Regions from separate parts of the Chimaeribacter sp. YP20170169 genome, predicted to be linked through region 2. Evidence: predicted binding sites of a transcription regulator. Region 2 holds the regulator's gene; each other region holds the start of a gene.
What was found. Region 2 encodes Fur, which represses iron uptake genes when iron is present. Its sites were predicted from a motif close to ATAATAATGAGAACNACTATCAA; they were not measured.
Positions count from the first base shown of each region.

Region 1 (4,195 bases), on a different replicon from region 2:
GCGCCCTGATCGCCGCGAAGCTGGCACAACGCGGCAAACAGGGCGGCGCCAAAGCCGACCGGATGGCCAGCCCGCCTGTGGTAAAGGCGCGCGCGCTGGGGGCCTGATCCAGCGCCGAAGCCACCTGCCGATAGGTGTGCGGATGCAGGGCGGGCATGTCCGCCAACGCCACCAGCCAGCCCGGCCACCGCGCGGTGGCCGCCACGCCAGCGGCGATTGACTCCCCCAACCCGCCGCTCGCCACACAATAAAACTCCGCCCCGGCGGCCTGCGCCAGCCGGTGCAATGCCTCATCCTCCGGCCGCACAATGACGCGCACCGGCAGCCCGCTCGCCTGTGCGTGGCGCAGGCTGCGGGCAAACACCGTTTCGCCATCGCCCAGTGAGGCCAGCAACTTGTGCTGGCCGCCGCTGGCAGCGCGATAACGGCGGCTCAGGCCGGCGGCCATCAATAAAATCCCTGCTTCCATGACGCTTCCTCTCGCTTTTTGATGCGGTTTTCCCGGTGCCAACGGCGAATTCCGGTGACTCTTTATGCAGATTCGCTATGATGCCGGGCGACCGTATTCATTAAATGGTACGGCATAACAGTTGTTGACCGCCCCAACGGGGCATTGGCCTGCGCCACCATGCGGCAGGTGACTTTAATGACGGAGAGTGTGTTATGGCCATTGAGATCACCCGTCCTGCCGGACTAAAGGACGCTGACTCGCTGCTTTACCGCAAGATCACCTGGAAGTTAATCCCGTTTTTATGCCTCTGTTACCTCGCGGCCTATCTGGATCGTATCAATATCGGTTTCGCCAAATTGCAGATGTCCAGCCAACTGCAACTGAGTGAGGCCGCCTTTGGGCTGGGTGCCGGCCTATTTTTTGTCGGCTATATCCTGTTTGAGGTGCCGAGTAACCTGATCCTGCAACGCGTCGGTGCCAAGGTGTGGATCGCGCGCATCATGATCACCTGGGGGCTGCTCTCCGCCGCCACCCTGTTGGTCACTACCCCCACCCAATTCTATGTGCTGCGCCTGCTGCTCGGGGTGGCGGAGGCGGGTTTCCTGCCCGGTGTGCTCTACTACCTGACGCTCTGGTTCCCTTCCCACCGGCGCGGCCGCATCATCGCCCTATTTATGATTGGCCTGCCGCTCTCCAGCGTGGTGGGCGGCCCGCTCTCCGGCTGGATCATGAGCCGCTTCGACCTGTGGCACGGCCTGCACGGCTGGCAGTGGCTGTTCCTGCTGGAGGGCGTGCCGAGCATCCTGCTTGGCCTGCTGGCGTTCCGCCAGTTACCGGACAGCTACCAACACGCCACCTGGCTGGATGCCAAGGAGAAGGCCCAGGTTGGCCGCGCGCTGGCAGCGGATGAGGCAGAGGCCGGCCCGGTGCGCGCACGCTTTCGCGACGGCTTTTTCAACCTGAAAGTCTGGATGCTCGGTGGCATCGACTTCTCCATTCTGCTCAGCGCCTACGCGATGGGGTTCTGGATGCCGACCTTTATCAAGACTGCTGGCGTTACGGATCTCACCCTGATTGGCCTGCTGACCGCAGTGCCCAGCCTGGCGGCGTTGGTCGGCATGTTGCTGATTGGTGCCAGCTCGGACTATCACCGCGAACGGCGCTGGCACATCATTGTGCCCTTTATGGTCGGGGCCGCCGCCATGGCCGCCAGCACTTTCTTCACCTATAACGTCACCGCCACTGTGCTGCTCTTTTCGCTGGCGCAGGCGGCGATCATTGGCGCAGTACCGGTGTTCTTCAGCCTGCCCGGCACCTTCCTGAAGGGCACCGCCGCCGCTACTGGCTTTGCGCTGGCCTGCTCCCTCGCCAATATCGCCGGGCTGGTCAGCAACTCGCTGATGGGGCTGGCGCTGGATCTGACCGGCAAGAGTGGTGGCGCGCTGTGGGTGTTTGCCGCCAGCCTGCTGCTCAGCTCTTTGCTGGTGGTGGCGCTGCCAGCCAAACTGGTCAATCGCTAACCCTCGTCCAACCGGCCCCCGTGGGCCGGTTTTTCGGCCATTCCCACCCGTTTTATATAGTTAAATCTGACTACTGTTCAATGAAAGTGAAGTTATATCTTAACGCCACTTTTCCTGCCATTGGCCGCCACTCCGCTATTTTCCCTTTATTCTGGCTTATCTATCACGTTTAGCCCTTTCTTATCAGGGGGATAAACGTATAGCCACTTGTCACAACTCTGAAACATCTTCTTGAATCTCGCCTTTAATAATGATAATAATTATCATTAGATTTACATAATTTGAATTGATCGCATCCACGGCCCTATGAGGCCGCGGGCGATATTGCCTGACTCACACGCGTTGCTCTTTCTGTTTAACTCGAAAAGATTTTTATAGGGATTATGAATATGTTGTCGGCTTTTAATTTGAAGCGCTCCAGCCTGCTGTGTTCCCTCGCGCTGTTTGTGCCCTTCGCCTCCCTCGCGGAAGATACTATTGTCGTCACGGCCCAGCCTGCCGACACCGCTGATGCCCCCACGCAGGGTTACACGGCTAAAACCAGCAAAAGCGCCACGAAAACCGATCAACCTCTGATTACTACCGGCCAGGCAGTATCAGTTGTGACCCGCCAGCAACTCGATGACCAGAACGCCACCACCCTCAATGCCGCCCTGAACTATACGCCGGGCGTGTTTACCAACTTTGCCGGCGGCGCAACGCGTTATGACACCATCTCCCTGCGCGGCTTCCACGGCGGCGACGTCAATAACACTTTCCTCGATGGCCTGCGCCTGCTCAGCGACGGCAGCAGTTATAACGCCTTGCAGGTTGACCCGTGGTTCCTGGAGCGCATTGATGTGGTAAAAGGCCCGGCCTCTGCGCTGTATGGCCAGAGCATCCCTGGTGGCGTGGTGATCGAGAGCACCAAGCGCCCACAATTTGCCTCGGAAGGCCATTTCCGCCTCTCCGCCGGTAACTTCAATACCAAGGGCGGCGCGTTTGACTATACCGACGCCATCAATGACCAGTGGGCGTTCCGCCTGACCGGCATGACCCGTAGTAGTGATACGCAGTATGACCACCAGCGCGAGGAGCGTTACGCTATCTCCCCGCAACTGCTGTGGCAACCGGATGAGAACACCTCCCTGCTGTTGCGCGCCTACCTGCAAAAAGATCCCTCTGGCGGCTACCACTCCGCCGTACCCGCCGATGGCAGTCTGTATGGCGACCGCCTGAGCCGCGGCTTCTTTGACGGTGAGAGCAGCCACAACGTCTTCAAGCGCTGGGAGCAGATCTACAGCTACGAATTCCAGCACGCCTTCAATGACACCTGGTCATTCCGCCAGAATGCCAGCTACACCCACTCCAACACCAAGCTGGAGCAGGTTTACGGCGCGGGCTGGAATGCCGATCGCAGCGAGATGAGCCGCTACTACTCGGGTGAGGACTCCACGCTGGATGCGTTCGCCATCGATAACCAGCTGGAAGCCGATTTTGCCACCGGTATGCTGGAGCATAAGGTCGTGCTCGGTTTCGACTTCCAGCACTTTAGCAATGATGCCTCCTCTGAATACGCGACTGCCACCTACCTGAATCCCTATACCGGGGAAACAGGCGGTGATGCACTCTCGATTTACAGCAGCACGCACACCAAAACCCAGTACACCCAGACGGGCGGCTACCTGCAAGATGATATGAAGCTGGACAGATGGCACCTGACGCTCTCTGGTCGCTACGATCGTATGAAGACCAAGACGGTGACCGATGAGACCAATGCCGTTGACGAGCGCAATGATGATCACTTCACCGGCCGCAGCTCCCTGCTCTACGCCTTTGATAATGGCATTTCGCCATACATCAGCTATAGCACCGGTGTCACCCCTGCTACGCTGAAGGACGCGAGTGGAAACCTGCTGAAACCGACCACCAGCGAACAGTATGAAGTGGGCATCAAGTACCAGCCGGTGGGCAGCGCCTCGCTCTACACCGCCGCGCTGTATGACCTGACGCAGAAAGATGTCGCCAACCGCGTGGTGGTGGGCAGTTATAACGTGCCGGTGGGCAAAATCCATTCGCAAGGTCTGGAGCTAGAAGCGCGTACTCCGATCACGGAACACTTCAATATCATTGCTGGCTACACCTACAATAAGGTGAGATTCAAGGACGCGGTGGATGGCAATGACGGCAACACCCCGTATGTGACGCCGAAACAGATGGCTTCCCTGTGGGGCCAGTACAACTC
Region 1 covers NZ_CP176825.1:258,109-262,303, forward strand. Annotated here, with positions in the region: gene ACK3SD_RS19065 (nucleotidyltransferase family protein) at 1-469, opposite strand, end outside; gene ACK3SD_RS19070 (MFS transporter) at 664-1,971, shown strand; gene ACK3SD_RS19075 (TonB-dependent siderophore receptor) at 2,361-4,195, shown strand, end outside.
Region 1: the regulator Fur is predicted to act here: its motif matches at 2,216-2,238, upstream of ACK3SD_RS19075 (TonB-dependent siderophore receptor).

Region 2 (4,195 bases):
GATTGGCGGCTGATTTGTCAGCGCTGCCGATGCCGTCACAGCAGGCGGTACGGGCGCGCATGGCACTGCTGGGCCTGACGGAGCAGCCCGGCGGCTACCCGCTTACCACCCGCATTGACCGTAACGCCTTCAGCGGCAAGCAGGCGGTCGATGGGGCCTATCGGTTGGTGATTGGCGAGCGCGGCGCGGAGGTGGTGGGCTTCGACCACAGTGGCGTCTTCTACGGCGTGCAGTCGCTGCTCTCTTTGGTGCCGGTCAATGGCGAGAAGCGCATTGCCCAGCTGACGGCTGAGGATGCGCCGCGCTTCCCTTACCGAGGGATGCACATGGACGTGGGCCGCAACTTCCACAGCAAGGCGGCAGTGTTGCGGCTACTGGATGAGATGGCGGCCTATAAGCTCAATACCTTCCAGTTCCATTTGAGTGATGATGAGGGCTGGCGCATTGAGATCCCCGGCCTGCCGGAGCTGACGGAGATCGGTAGCAAGCGCTGCCACGACCTGAAGGAGACGCGCTGCCTGCTACCACAACTGGGGTCTGGCCCCTTTAGCAACAATAACGGCAGCGGCTACTTCAGCCGGGCGGATTACATTGAGATTGTGAAGTACGCGCAGGCGCGGCAAATTCAGGTGATCCCAGAGATAGACATGCCAGCCCACGCCAGAGCGGCGGTAGTTTCAATGGAGGCACGCTATCAGCGGCTGCAACAGGCTGGCAAACTGGAAGAGGCGGAGGCCTACCGGCTGCTCGACCCGACCGACACCTCCAACACCACCTCGGTGCAGTACTACGATCGCCGCAGCTACCTCAACCCCTGTATGCCGTCGTCGCTGCGCTTTGTTGACAAGGTGATTGGCGAGATTGCCGCCATGCACCGGGAGGCGGGGCAGCCGCTCACCACCTGGCACTTTGGCGGTGATGAGGCGAAAAATATCCGCCTTGGGCCGGGCTACCAAGATCTGAAAGCGCCAGCAGACCCGACGAAAGGGGCCATCGACCTGAGCAAAGAGGATCTGCCGTGGTCGAAATCGCAAGTGTGCCAGACGCTGGTCAAATCGGGCGGGGCCACGGCCTTTGACCACCTCTCCAGCTACTTTGCCATCCAGGTCAGCAAGCTGGTCAAGGCGCATGGCATCGACCGGATGCAGGCCTGGCAGGATGGCCTGAAGGATGCGAAAGATGCCCGCGCCTTCGCCACCCCGCGTGTAGGGGTAAACTTCTGGGATACGCTCTACTGGGGCGGGGCGCAGACTGCCGGCGAGTGGGCGGCCAAGGGTTATGAGATTACCCTCTCCAACCCTGACTACCTCTACTTTGACAAACCCTACGAGGTCAGCGCCCGTGAGCCGGGCTACTACTGGGCCACGCGCGCCAGCGATGAAGCCAAGATCTTCAGCTTCGCGCCGGACAACCTGCCGCAGAACGCCGAGACCTCCGTTGACCGCGACGGCAACGCCTTCACCGCCCGCAGCGATGCCCCGTGGCCGGGCGCGCACGGCATGTCCGGGCAGGTGTGGAGCGAAACCATCCGCACCGACAGTGACCTGGAGTACCGCATCTACCCGCGCCTGATGGTGCTGGCGGAGCGCGCCTGGCACCGCGCCGACTGGGAGCTGCCGTACCAGCCTGGCCGGGAGTTCCAGGGCGGCAAGACCCACTGGGTCAACCGTGATCAACTGGCCACCGACTGGCAGCGCTTCGCCAATCTGATGGGGCAGCGTGAGATCGCGAAGCTGGATCGGCAGGGTGTCGCCTACCGGCTGCCCGTGCCGGGGGCGCGCATCAATGCCGGCGTGCTGGAGGCAAACGTGGCGCTGCCGGGGCTGGTTATCCAATATTCAGTAGATGGCAAAAACTGGCAGGCGTATAACCCGCAGGCCAAGCCCACGGTAGGGGAGAAGGCGTGGGTGCGCACCCTCAGCCCAGATGGCAAGCGCGTCAGCCGTAGTGAGGAGGTCGCCCTCTGACGACATGGCCCCGCCCGGCCAGCGCGCCGGGCAGACAACAGGCGAAAAAAAACCGCATCAAAGCGGTTTTCACTGGCAGTTACCTGCCGCTCCCGTGCTGACGGGAGCTTTATACTGCGGGGGGCGTCCTGCGTCCCGCAGATTGGTTACTTGTCGTGCAAACCTTCGTTTTCGCGACAATCACCGGCTTCACAATGACCATAGAGGTAGAGGCTATGGTTGGTCAGCTTGATGCCATGTTTCTTGGCAATTTCACGCTGGCGGATCTCAATAGATTCATCACTGAATTCAATCACTTTACCGCAATCAAGGCAGATCAGGTGATCGTGGTGCTGCTGCTGCGTCAGCTCGAATACGGACTTGCCGCCTTCAAAGTTGTGACGGGTCACGATGCCGGCGTCGTCGAATTGGTTCAGCACGCGGTAAACCGTGGCCAGACCAATCTCTTCGCCCATATCAATCAGCTTCTTATAAAGATCTTCCGCACTGACATGATGGCATTCCGGATCTTGCAGCACTTCCAGGATCTTAAGTCTGGGAAGCGTGACTTTCAGGCCGGCCTTCTTTAATGCGGTGTTATTGTCAGTCATGCGGATTCTGTCCTGTTACTATGCTATTCACGTTGAGGCATACAGCCTATGACATCAGGCGGCGCAACGGTTTTAATTGCGTCTCATTATAGAACTCACGGGTTCAAAAGAAAACGCCGCCTGTTAACGCCGTTCGCGCCATTGTTAATACACTGTTGCAATGCGTTGATGGATAGGAAATACACCGGCGCCAGTGTACCCCGATACTGTATAAAGTTACAAACTTGTAGCCGATCTTTTGGTGTCTGGCGGGATAAATCCGGCCCGTTCGGTCAGAAATCGACACCCCGGGCCGTGAGGGAGCTTAGCCGATGATCTCAGCCAGGCTCAGCTCTTCGGAGATCTGCTTCACCCAAGCGTCGACGCGCTCGTTGGTCAGCTCCGGCTGGCGGTCTTCGTCAATGGCCAGACCAATGAAGTGGCTGTCGTCGGCCAGGCCCTTGGAGGCCTCAAAGTGGTAGCCAGCTACCGGCCAGTGGCCGACCAGCGTCGCGCCGCGCGGCTCGATGATGTCACGCACGGTGCCCATCGCGTCACAGAAGTACTCCGCGTAATCTTCCTGGTCGCCGCAGCCAAACAGCGCCACCAGCTTGCCGTTGAAGTCGATCTCTTCCAGCGTCGGGAAGAAGTCATCCCAGTCACACTGCGCTTCGCCGTAATACCAGGTCGGGATGCCCAGCAGCAGGATGTCAAACTTTTCCAGATCTTCTTTGCTGCTCTTGGCGATGTCATGCACTTCCGCCACATCGGCACCCAGTTGCTTCTGGATCATTTTGGCGATGTTCTCAGTGTTTCCGGTGTCAGATCCGAAGAAGATTCCCACTACGGCCATATAATTCTTTAACCTCTTGTTCTTAATTAATTTACCTGCCATTGACAGGTGCGGATGCTGCTGATGATAGCAAAGTCACCGCGGGGTGAACATCATCACGCCGCCGCGCCCAGGGAGCCAGCCGGCTTCCCAACAGCCAGAATGGTCAAATATTCTATCGGCCAAATGGCGCGGGTGTTATCGCCTTTGTGTGCTTGCGGCGCTTTTTTCCTGCATTGGTGCCCTACGATCAAAGACATCCGCGGGCAAGCGTTAGGGAGGGCGGGGGAGGAGGCAGGGCCATGCTGGCGGCGAAGGGTGTCACCGCCGGCAGGCCGTCAGGCGTCGTCTTGCTGCTTGCGCAGTTGCGCCAGCAGCATCTGCTCAATCAGCTCGCTGCGGCTGATGTTCTGCTGCTCCGCCAGCTTATTGAGCGCGTCCACGGCGTCCGCGTTGATCTTCAGCTCTACCCGGCGCAAGCCCCGCACCTTGTCGCGTCGCAACTGGTTACGTTTGTTGATCCTGAGCTGTTCATCACGGGAGAGTGGATTGGTTTTTGGGCGTCCCGGCCGGCGTTCATCTGCGAACAGATCCAGCGTGGTGCGATCCGTTTGTTCTTTTGCCATAGGTAGAGGTACGACTAAGGAGTCAACATCTGCCTGCGCCTGAGCACAGCCGGATGGCTCGGTGAATACATGTTGAGGTCAATCAACCTTAACCCACTTTACCGCCGCCGCGCGGCGTAACCGACGCTGACGGGGCAAGACATAGCGCGCCATAATACCCCAGCACGCGCGGCCTGAACAATGCCTAACTGCCTGTTCGGC
Region 2 covers NZ_CP176824.1:2,765,260-2,769,454, reverse strand. Annotated here, with positions in the region: gene ACK3SD_RS12580 (beta-N-acetylhexosaminidase) at 1-1,967, shown strand, start outside; gene fur (ferric iron uptake transcriptional regulator) at 2,114-2,557, opposite strand; gene fldA (flavodoxin FldA) at 2,862-3,389, opposite strand; gene ybfE (LexA regulated protein) at 3,707-3,994, opposite strand.

Region 3 (4,195 bases), on a different replicon from region 2:
ATAAACCTGCACAATGGCTATCTTGCTGAATTTGACCGGATCGGGCGCAATGGAGGCGGAATCACGTCGGGCTGTCGCCCAACTCTGGCTTGGCGGGTCTTCCCTGGATTGGGAAGCCTTCGCATAACTGTAACCCAATGATATTAATATAATAAAGATATAACAGAGACTTAACCACTTAATATAAGTCATAGCGTGTTCGAGGTTGTCACCTTGGTTAAAAAAACACCGTAATGCAAATCAACGGCTGACGCAAGGGTTCAAAAATCATTTAATGCCGACGGGGCGGTGAGGAAGGCAATAGAGGAGAAAGACCCCCTCCGGCGAGGGAGGGGGAAGAGGCTTATTCAGCCAGTCTGTAGCGCTCCAGCCAGTGCGCATACTGGGCCGGCAGTACCCAGGTCGGGCGCTCAGCATCCAGCTTTTTCGCCAGACGCAGGGTGTAGTGCGGATCGGCCAGGAAGGCACGGCCAATCATCACCAGATCCATATCGCCTTCGGCAATACAGCGCTCCGCAACGTCGGCGCGCTCCACGCCCCAGGAGGAGGCCACCGGCAGTCCGGCCTCTTCACGCACGCGATGCGCAACCGGCGCCAGGAAGCCCGGCCCCCACGGAATGTTGCTGTCCGGGGTGGAGAAACCGACGCTCACGCTCAGCATGTCCAGCCCTTTCTCACGCAGAATGGTGGTCAGTTGGATCGCCTCGGCGAGGGTCTCCTCATCGCGGCCATCATACTCGATCACGCCGAAACGGGCGGTCAGCGGCAGATCCTGCGGCCATACGTCGCGAACGGCATCGAACGTCTCGATCAGGAAGCGGCTACGGCCAGCGAAGTCACCGCCGTACTCGTCGGTACGCTGGTTGGCGTGCACGGAGAAGAAGCTCTGCGCCAGATAGCCGTGGGCGAAGTGCAGCTCGAGCCACTCGAAGCCTGCGTCGCGCGCGCGGCGGGCCGCCGCGACGAAATCGGCCATGACACGTTTGATCTCCTCTTTGCTCATCGCCTTGGGCACTTTTGGCAGGCCCTGACCAAAGGCGACGGCAGAAGGTGACAGTGTCTCCCAACCGCGTGCGTCGTCAGTCGGGATATGGTCGTCGCCTTCCCACGGCGCGTTGGCGCTCGCCTTGCGGCCAGCGTGGGCAATCTGGATGCCCGGCACCGCACCGGCGGCCTTGATGGCGGCAGCGACTTTTGCCAGCTCAGCGGCCTGCTCGTCGTTCCAGATACCGAGATCGGCGGGGGTGATACGCCCTTCCGGTGCCACGGCCGTCGCCTCAACAATCACCAGACCGGCACCGCCGCGTGCCAGGCCCGCGTAGTGCACGTGGTGCCAATCATTCGCTAACCCGTCTACCGCGGAGTACTGGCACATCGGCGGGATCGCGATGCGGTTTTTTAGCGTAACGTTCTTCAGTTTAAACGGCGTAAACAACTGGGCCATGATTACCTTCTCTTAATGCCAAAACAGGGAGTGCCGCCAGAGGTTGGCGGACAGGGAGATATAGCCTAGTGCCTTTCCACCCAGAGGGAGTTGGCATTTGTGCGGTTCTGCTGGCAGCACGGTTGTGCTTATCATTGGTTATACTCAATGGATGTTGAGCAATCCGGGAGCCGTTTATGATTCAAACAATGGAAGAACTTGATAAGGTTCGTGACGCCTGTTATCGCATGGTCACCCGCCGCTCATCGCTCTCTGGTGTGGCGTCGGCGGTGCCGCTGCCCGGCGTGGATGTGGGATCTGACGCTGCTATCCTGCTGGAGATGCTGCCAGCCATCAGCAAGAGGTTCGAACTGACGGAAGCGGACATTGAAAACCTCGACCCTACCGCCAAGGCGCTGGTATTGACCACCGCCGGTAGCGTGGGGTCAAAGGTAATTGGTCACTCGATTACCCGTGATTTGGTGATCAAGCTGCTGAAAAAAGCCGGCATGAAAATGGCCTCCAAGCAGCTGGTAAAATATGTGCCCTTTGCTGGCCAGGTGATTGCCGCCGGCATCGGTTTTGCCGCCATGAAATATATTGGCAATGCCCACGTTGATGCCTGCTATCAAGTGGCGAAAAGTTATATCGAAAAACAGGGCGCGCCGTTGCCAGACGCCGCCCGTTAACCCGCCATAACCGGGGCAGGCCAGTCGCCTGCCCTGCCCTTTTCCTGCCGTAATAACGCTTCCTTTATTAACTGTTAACATTTCCTTGCTTTGATAATCACAATGCGTATAGTTCTCATTTGTTTTCCTTTCGTTGGCATGAGGAGCTGCGTCTGTTTTTGCGCGGAAATGCGACGTCTGGACACTATCCTGCCTGGAGAGCGGCTCTGATCCCTGCGTTGGGTGGCGGTGCGCCGCTTGCCATAGCAGAACATTAAAAATAATCAGAGTGGAAAAAGTATGCTTTCGAATATCAGGGAAAAGGGCAACCGCGCGGCGATGCCAACCGCGGCGACAGGTTTGTCGCTGCTGGCAGTGATGGTGTCAACCGCGCTCTACACCACGCAGGCACAGGCAGAAGAGGCAGCGGATACGCTGGTGGTCAGCGCCGATGCCGGTAACGGCGGCACCAACACCGACGCACAGGATTACACCGTAAAAACCACCACCGCTGGCACCAAAATGCTGCTGGTGCCACGTGATGTGCCGCAGTCTGTCAGTATCATCAGCAAGCAGCGCATGGCTGACCAGAACCTGCAAACGGTGTCAGATGTGCTGAATAACACTACCGCCATCTCCCCCGTGGTGGCAGACAGCGATCGCGTGACCTTCTACTCCCGTGGCTTCCTGATCACCAACTTCCTCTACGACGATATTCCTACCACCATCAGCGACGTCTGGAACTTCGGCGATCAGGCTGGCGATACCGCCATCTATGATCGGATTGAAGTGGTACGCGGCGCGACCGGTCTGATGAGCGGCGCGGGCAACCCCTCCGCCTCGGTGAACATGGTGCGCAAGCACGCCGACAGCCGTGAGCTGACCGGCTCACTCTCCGCCAGCTACGGCAGCTGGGACAAACAGCGCTACGTGGCGGATGTCTCCGCGCCGCTGACCGACTCCGGCAACGTGCGCGGCCGCGTCGTGGCGGGCTATCAGGACAATGACACCTGGCTCGATCGCTACCACTCGCGCAAAAAATTCTTCTACGGCGTGATCGACGCGGATCTGACCGACTCCACCACCCTCTCCGTGGGGTATGACTATCAGGACAGCCACACCTCCGATCCGACTTGGGGCGGCATTCCGACCTGGTACAGCGACGGCAGCCGCACCCACTACGATCGCAGCTTCAATGCCGCGCCAGATTGGGCCTACACCGACATTGACTCGAAAAAGGTGTTCGCCACCCTGACCCAGCGCTTTGATAGCGGCTGGCTGATGAAGGTAAACGGCAGCCACGATGAAACCAAATTCGACTCGCGTCTGATGTACCCCTCCGGCTACCCGGACAAAACCACCGGCAGCGGCGTCATGGGCTACGGCGGCTGGAACACCGGCAAACGCAAGATCGACGCGCTGGACGCCTACGCCAGCGGCCCGTTCGAACTGTTCGGCCGTCAGCATGAATTGGTGGCAGGCGTCAGCTACAGCCGCCAGAACAACCACTACTTCAATACCCAGTCCACCCTGAGCGAATCGGACATCGGCAACTACAACCAGTGGGACGGCAACATCGCCTACCCGACGTGGAGCCCGTGGGTGGATTACCAGAATGACACCGTCATCCAAAAATCCGCTTACACCGCCGTTCGCTTCTCGGTGACCGATCCGCTGCACCTGATCGCCGGCGCCCGCTACACCCACTGGCGCGCGGGTGGCTCCACCACCAACGATCAGGAAGATGACGTGACGCCATACGCTGGCGTGGTGTATGACATCAACGACGCATGGTCAGCCTATGCGAGTTACACCTCCATCTTCCAGCCACAGCAGTACCGCGACAGCAACAACAACTACCTCAAGCCGGTGAAGGGCAAGAGCTATGAGACCGGCGTGAAGTCCGACTGGTTCAACGGCCGCCTGACCACCTCGCTGTCACTGTTCCGCATCGAGCAGGACAACGTGGCGCAGAGTGATGGCAGCTACATCCCCGGCAGCCAGGAGCTGGCCTACACTCCGGTGCAGGGTACGGTCAGCCGCGGCGTGGAGTTCGAGCTGAACGGGGCGCTGACCGACAACTGGCAGATGACCTTCGGCGCGT
Region 3 covers NZ_CP176826.1:173,265-177,459, reverse strand. Annotated here, with positions in the region: gene ACK3SD_RS20155 (DUF3750 domain-containing protein) at 1-192, opposite strand, end outside; gene ACK3SD_RS20150 (NADH:flavin oxidoreductase/NADH oxidase) at 344-1,444, opposite strand; gene ACK3SD_RS20145 (hypothetical protein) at 1,621-2,112, shown strand; gene fhuE (ferric-rhodotorulic acid/ferric-coprogen receptor FhuE) at 2,392-4,195, shown strand, end outside.
Region 3: the regulator Fur is predicted to act here: its motif matches at 2,215-2,237, upstream of fhuE (ferric-rhodotorulic acid/ferric-coprogen receptor FhuE).

Region 4 (4,195 bases), 1.2 Mb from region 2:
TTGAGATAGGTGCCGCAGTCGTCGCAGCTCTCCGCCTTGACCGGCGACAGCGCATACTCCAGCGACCAGTAGTTCAGCCCGTGGGTATGCTCGCAGTTGCTGCACTTGGCCTGCATCACGTGCCACTCGCACTCGCACAGGTTGCAGTGCAGGTAGCGCATACCGCTGACCGCGCCGAGGTGCATCAGGCTGGAGACCGGGATGCTGCCGCAGGTGGGGCAGAACTGGCGGTGCTCACCATACTCAACGTGCGCTTTTCCGGGGATCAAACTGGCCATCTGCGCCCAATAGAGCGACAATGCTGCCCAGATCACCGGTGCCCGTTCGCTGTTCACCTGTGAGAACTCGCGGCTAAGCAGCGCGGTGGCGTCACTCTCCAGCTCGCTCTCTGAACACTTCTCCAGATTCTCCAGCACGGCGCGCCAATGCGGGTCAACCTGTGGGCGTAGCTCCTCCACCAGCGCATGCAGCAGGGTGCGCCAGTGCGGCGCGCGCTCAAAGGTGTGCAGGTTCAGCGGCGGCTGCGCGCTGTTGCCGCTGGCGGCCAGCACCGGCTCAATCGCCATCGTCAGCGGGTGATCGTGCAACACCTGCTGTTGCGCTTCGGCCACCAGCGCCGCGCCAATCAGCAAGTCCTGCAATGGGCTATCTTCCGCCAGCTTGCGCAGCCGTTCGGCGCGCCGGGCATAGAGGCTTTTCAGGTTGGCGAACAGCAGCGGTGGGATGGCATGCGCCACGCTCGCCCGGCTGGAGGGCGCGTCCGTGTCGCGGTTGGGGACAATGCGGATACTCAAGGCAATCACTCCCGTCTCGGCGTGGAAGAGGTGCCGGGCATGAAATCAGTTCTGTTCCCGCCCGAACAGCGCTAAGGTGGGCAACTCTGCCCTTTCTGGACATTAGCACAGCCACTGTGTGGATGTTAAACAATCAGGTAACTCAGGTGAAAGATACACAGCAACACGCCCCGGCCGTTGAAGATGACGGCGTGCAGCGGCGTCAGGTACATCAGCGCCACCGGCTGGAGACGCCGGAAGAGGATTGGCTGGCAGAGGAGGTGCCGGTCGCGCTGGTCTATAACGGCATCTCCCATGTGGTGATGATGGCCACGCCCAAGGATCTGGAGGCATTTGCCCTCGGCTTTTCGCTCTCCGAGGGGATCATTGAGGCGCCGCGCGACATTTTTGGCATCGACGTGCTGCCCTCCTGCAACGGCATTGAGGTGCAGATTGAGCTGTCGAGCCGCCGTTTCGCCGGGCTGAAAGAGCGCCGCCGTGCGATGGCTGGCCGCACCGGCTGCGGCGTATGCGGCGTCGAGCAGCTGGGCGATCTCTTCCGCCCGCTGATGCCGCTGCCCTTCACCCAACAGTTTGATCTGGCGAAGCTTGACGGCGCGCTGGCGGCGCTGAAGCAGGTGCAGCCGGTGGGCCAGTTGACCGGCTGTACCCACGCCGCCGCCTGGATTGCGCCGGAGGGCGAGCTGCTCGGCGGCTGTGAGGATGTGGGCCGCCACGTGGCGCTCGACAAGCTGCTCGGCGTGCGCAGCGGCAAGCCCGAGTGGCAGGCTGGCGCGGTGCTGGTTTCCAGCCGCGCCAGCTATGAGATGGTGCAGAAAGCGGCGATGTGTGGCGCGGAGATTTTGTTTGCTGTCTCTGCGGCCACCACGCTGGCGGTCGAGGTGGCCGAGCGCTGCAATCTGACGCTGGTGGGCTTTAGCAAGCCGGGCCGTGCCACCGTCTATACCCATCCGCAGCGCCTGCGCTAAATGGCTTAGATCGATTTCCTCGCCATTATTTCCCCTCGTCATAAGTCACGGATGCCGCCCCGCCCCAGCCCTGGGGCGGTCTGAGATAATCATTTTCAATATCATTTAATTAACTATAATGATCCCACTGCTTACGCGGTGCTTGCACCTGTCCGGCGCCGCCCAACTACCATGGAGATGAAGAATATGAGTTACTCACTGCCATCCCTGCCTTACGCATACGACGCACTTGAGCCGCACTTCGACAAGCAGACGATGGAGATCCATCACACCAAACACCACCAGACTTACGTCAACAACGCCAACGCCGCGCTGGAAAGCCTGCCGGAACTGGCTGCGCTGCCGGTGGAAGAGTTGATCACCAAACTGGATCAAGTACCGGCTGACAAGAAGACCGCACTGCGCAACAACGCGGGCGGCCACGCCAACCACAGCCTGTTCTGGAAAGGCCTGAAACTGGGCACCACCCTGCAAGGCGAACTGAAAGACGCGATCGAGCGCGATTTCGGCAGCATCGACAGCTTCAAAGAGACCTTTGAGAAAGCGGCAGCCACCCGTTTCGGTTCCGGCTGGGCGTGGCTGGTGCTGAAAGATGACGGCAAACTGGCCGTGGTCTCCACCGCTAACCAAGACAGCCCGCTGATGGGCGAAGCCGTCGCTGGCGCATCCGGCTTCCCGATTCTGGGTCTGGACGTGTGGGAGCACGCTTACTACCTGAAATACCAGAACAAACGCCCGGACTACATCAAGGCGTTCTGGAACGTGGTGAATTGGGACGAAGCCGCGGCACGTTTCGCAGCGAAGAAGTAATCCCGCCGCTGGCGGCCACCGGCCGCCCGTGACACCCGATGCCAGCGCTTGCGCTGGCATTTTTTTTGCCCCCGCCTATGCTGGAGGGGCAGCGGGCGCGGCCCGCACCCGAAGGGAGAGACCATGCACTACCCACAGGTATTTATTGGCGCCATCCAGGAGCATGAAGAGATGCGCCCCACTGCCCTGATCAAGCGTGCCGTTGAGGGGCGGATTTTGCTGACGCCGCTGGGGCTGGAGGGCGACGAGCAGGCCGAGACGCGGGTGCATGGCGGCCCGGATCGCGCCCTGTGCCACTTCCCGCGTGAGCACTACGCCCACCTGCGCCAAGCCTTCCCAGAGCGTTGCGAGCACTTCCAGCCGCCGGGTTTTGGCGAGAATATCTCGACGCTGGGGCTGACCGAGCAGAACGTGTTTATCGGTGACATTTTCCGCTGGGGCGAGGCGCTGATCCAGGTGACGCAGCCGCGCTCCCCCTGCTACAAGATCAACATCCACATGGGGGTGGCGCAGCTCTCCTACCATCTCCAGCAGAGCGGCCGCTGCGGCTGGCTCTACCGTGTGCTGTCGCCCGGCTACGTCGGTGAAGCGCAGCCGCTGGCGCTGTTGACGCGCAACAGTGACATCAGCGTGGAGGAAGCGATTGCCATTGCCTTCCACCTGCCCTATGACGAGGAGCAGTACCGGCGGTTACTGGGCGCGGCGGGTCTGGCGGCAAGCTGGAGCCTGAAGCTGCAAGCCCGGCTGGAGACACGGCGGATTGAGGATTTCGGCCCGCGTCTGGATGGCAAGCCGAAAAAAGCATGACAGCGCCGGCCCGCTGGGGCCGGGCTGGGATCAGAAAGGTTTTTTGGCGTAACCGGTGACCACTTTCAGGCCCATCTCACGGCCCAGTGCGGTCATCGGGTGAACCACGATCAGGCCACGCACGCTCTTTTTCAGCGAGCCCATATCGGCCTGCTCTTTCTTGGAGATCTCACGGCTGAATGGCAGTTTGCTGAGCTGCTGCGCTTGGGTGCTGAGCTTGCTGATCATCACCTCTTTCAGGCGGGCGATCTCTTTCTCCAGCTTCTCTTTCTCCACCTCGTGCTGGGCAATCAGTTCGGCATTGCCCTGCGGGATGATGGTGGCGTCTTTGTGTTTCAGGGCGTCCAGCTTGTCACTGAGGCGCTTAATTTCTGCTTTTTCTTGGTCTTTCATGGTGGTGGCCCGTTTGTGCCGCAGGCGGGCACATCATTAATAGAGGATCGGCGCACAGTGTAGCAGGAAGCGCGCCATTCATCAGCCCGGCTTTTGGTGGTCGCGGTCGGGCGGGGGTCAGAAGGCCTTTTTCAGGCTGATACCGGCGATCAGGCCGGTCACGGAGAGCACCATGGTGGAGTGGAGAATCTGCTGGTAGCGCTGGCGCTGCATCGCCTGAAGCGAAGCCTCCAGCGGCTCCGCGCCAGCGGTGAGGGTGGGCGCGGCCGGCAGGGCAGGCACACAGTGCAGCTCGCCGAAGGGGCCGAGAATCTCATCGTCACTGAAGCGGTACTCATGGGCGTCATGGTTCAGCTCCTCGCGCATCGCCATCAGTAACTCGGCGTCCTCATACTCGTGGCGGCTGATGACGCCGAGGCCATA
Region 4 covers NZ_CP176824.1:40,241-44,435, reverse strand. Annotated here, with positions in the region: gene fdhE (formate dehydrogenase accessory protein FdhE) at 1-794, opposite strand, end outside; partial or broken gene fdhD (formate dehydrogenase accessory sulfurtransferase FdhD) at 1,001-1,762, shown strand; gene sodA (superoxide dismutase [Mn]) at 1,949-2,572, shown strand; gene yiiM (6-hydroxyaminopurine reductase) at 2,696-3,379, shown strand; gene ACK3SD_RS00175 (YibL family ribosome-associated protein) at 3,410-3,772, opposite strand; gene ACK3SD_RS00170 (MltR family transcriptional regulator) at 3,890-4,195, opposite strand, start outside.
Region 4: the regulator Fur is predicted to act here: its motif matches at 1,845-1,867, upstream of sodA (superoxide dismutase [Mn]).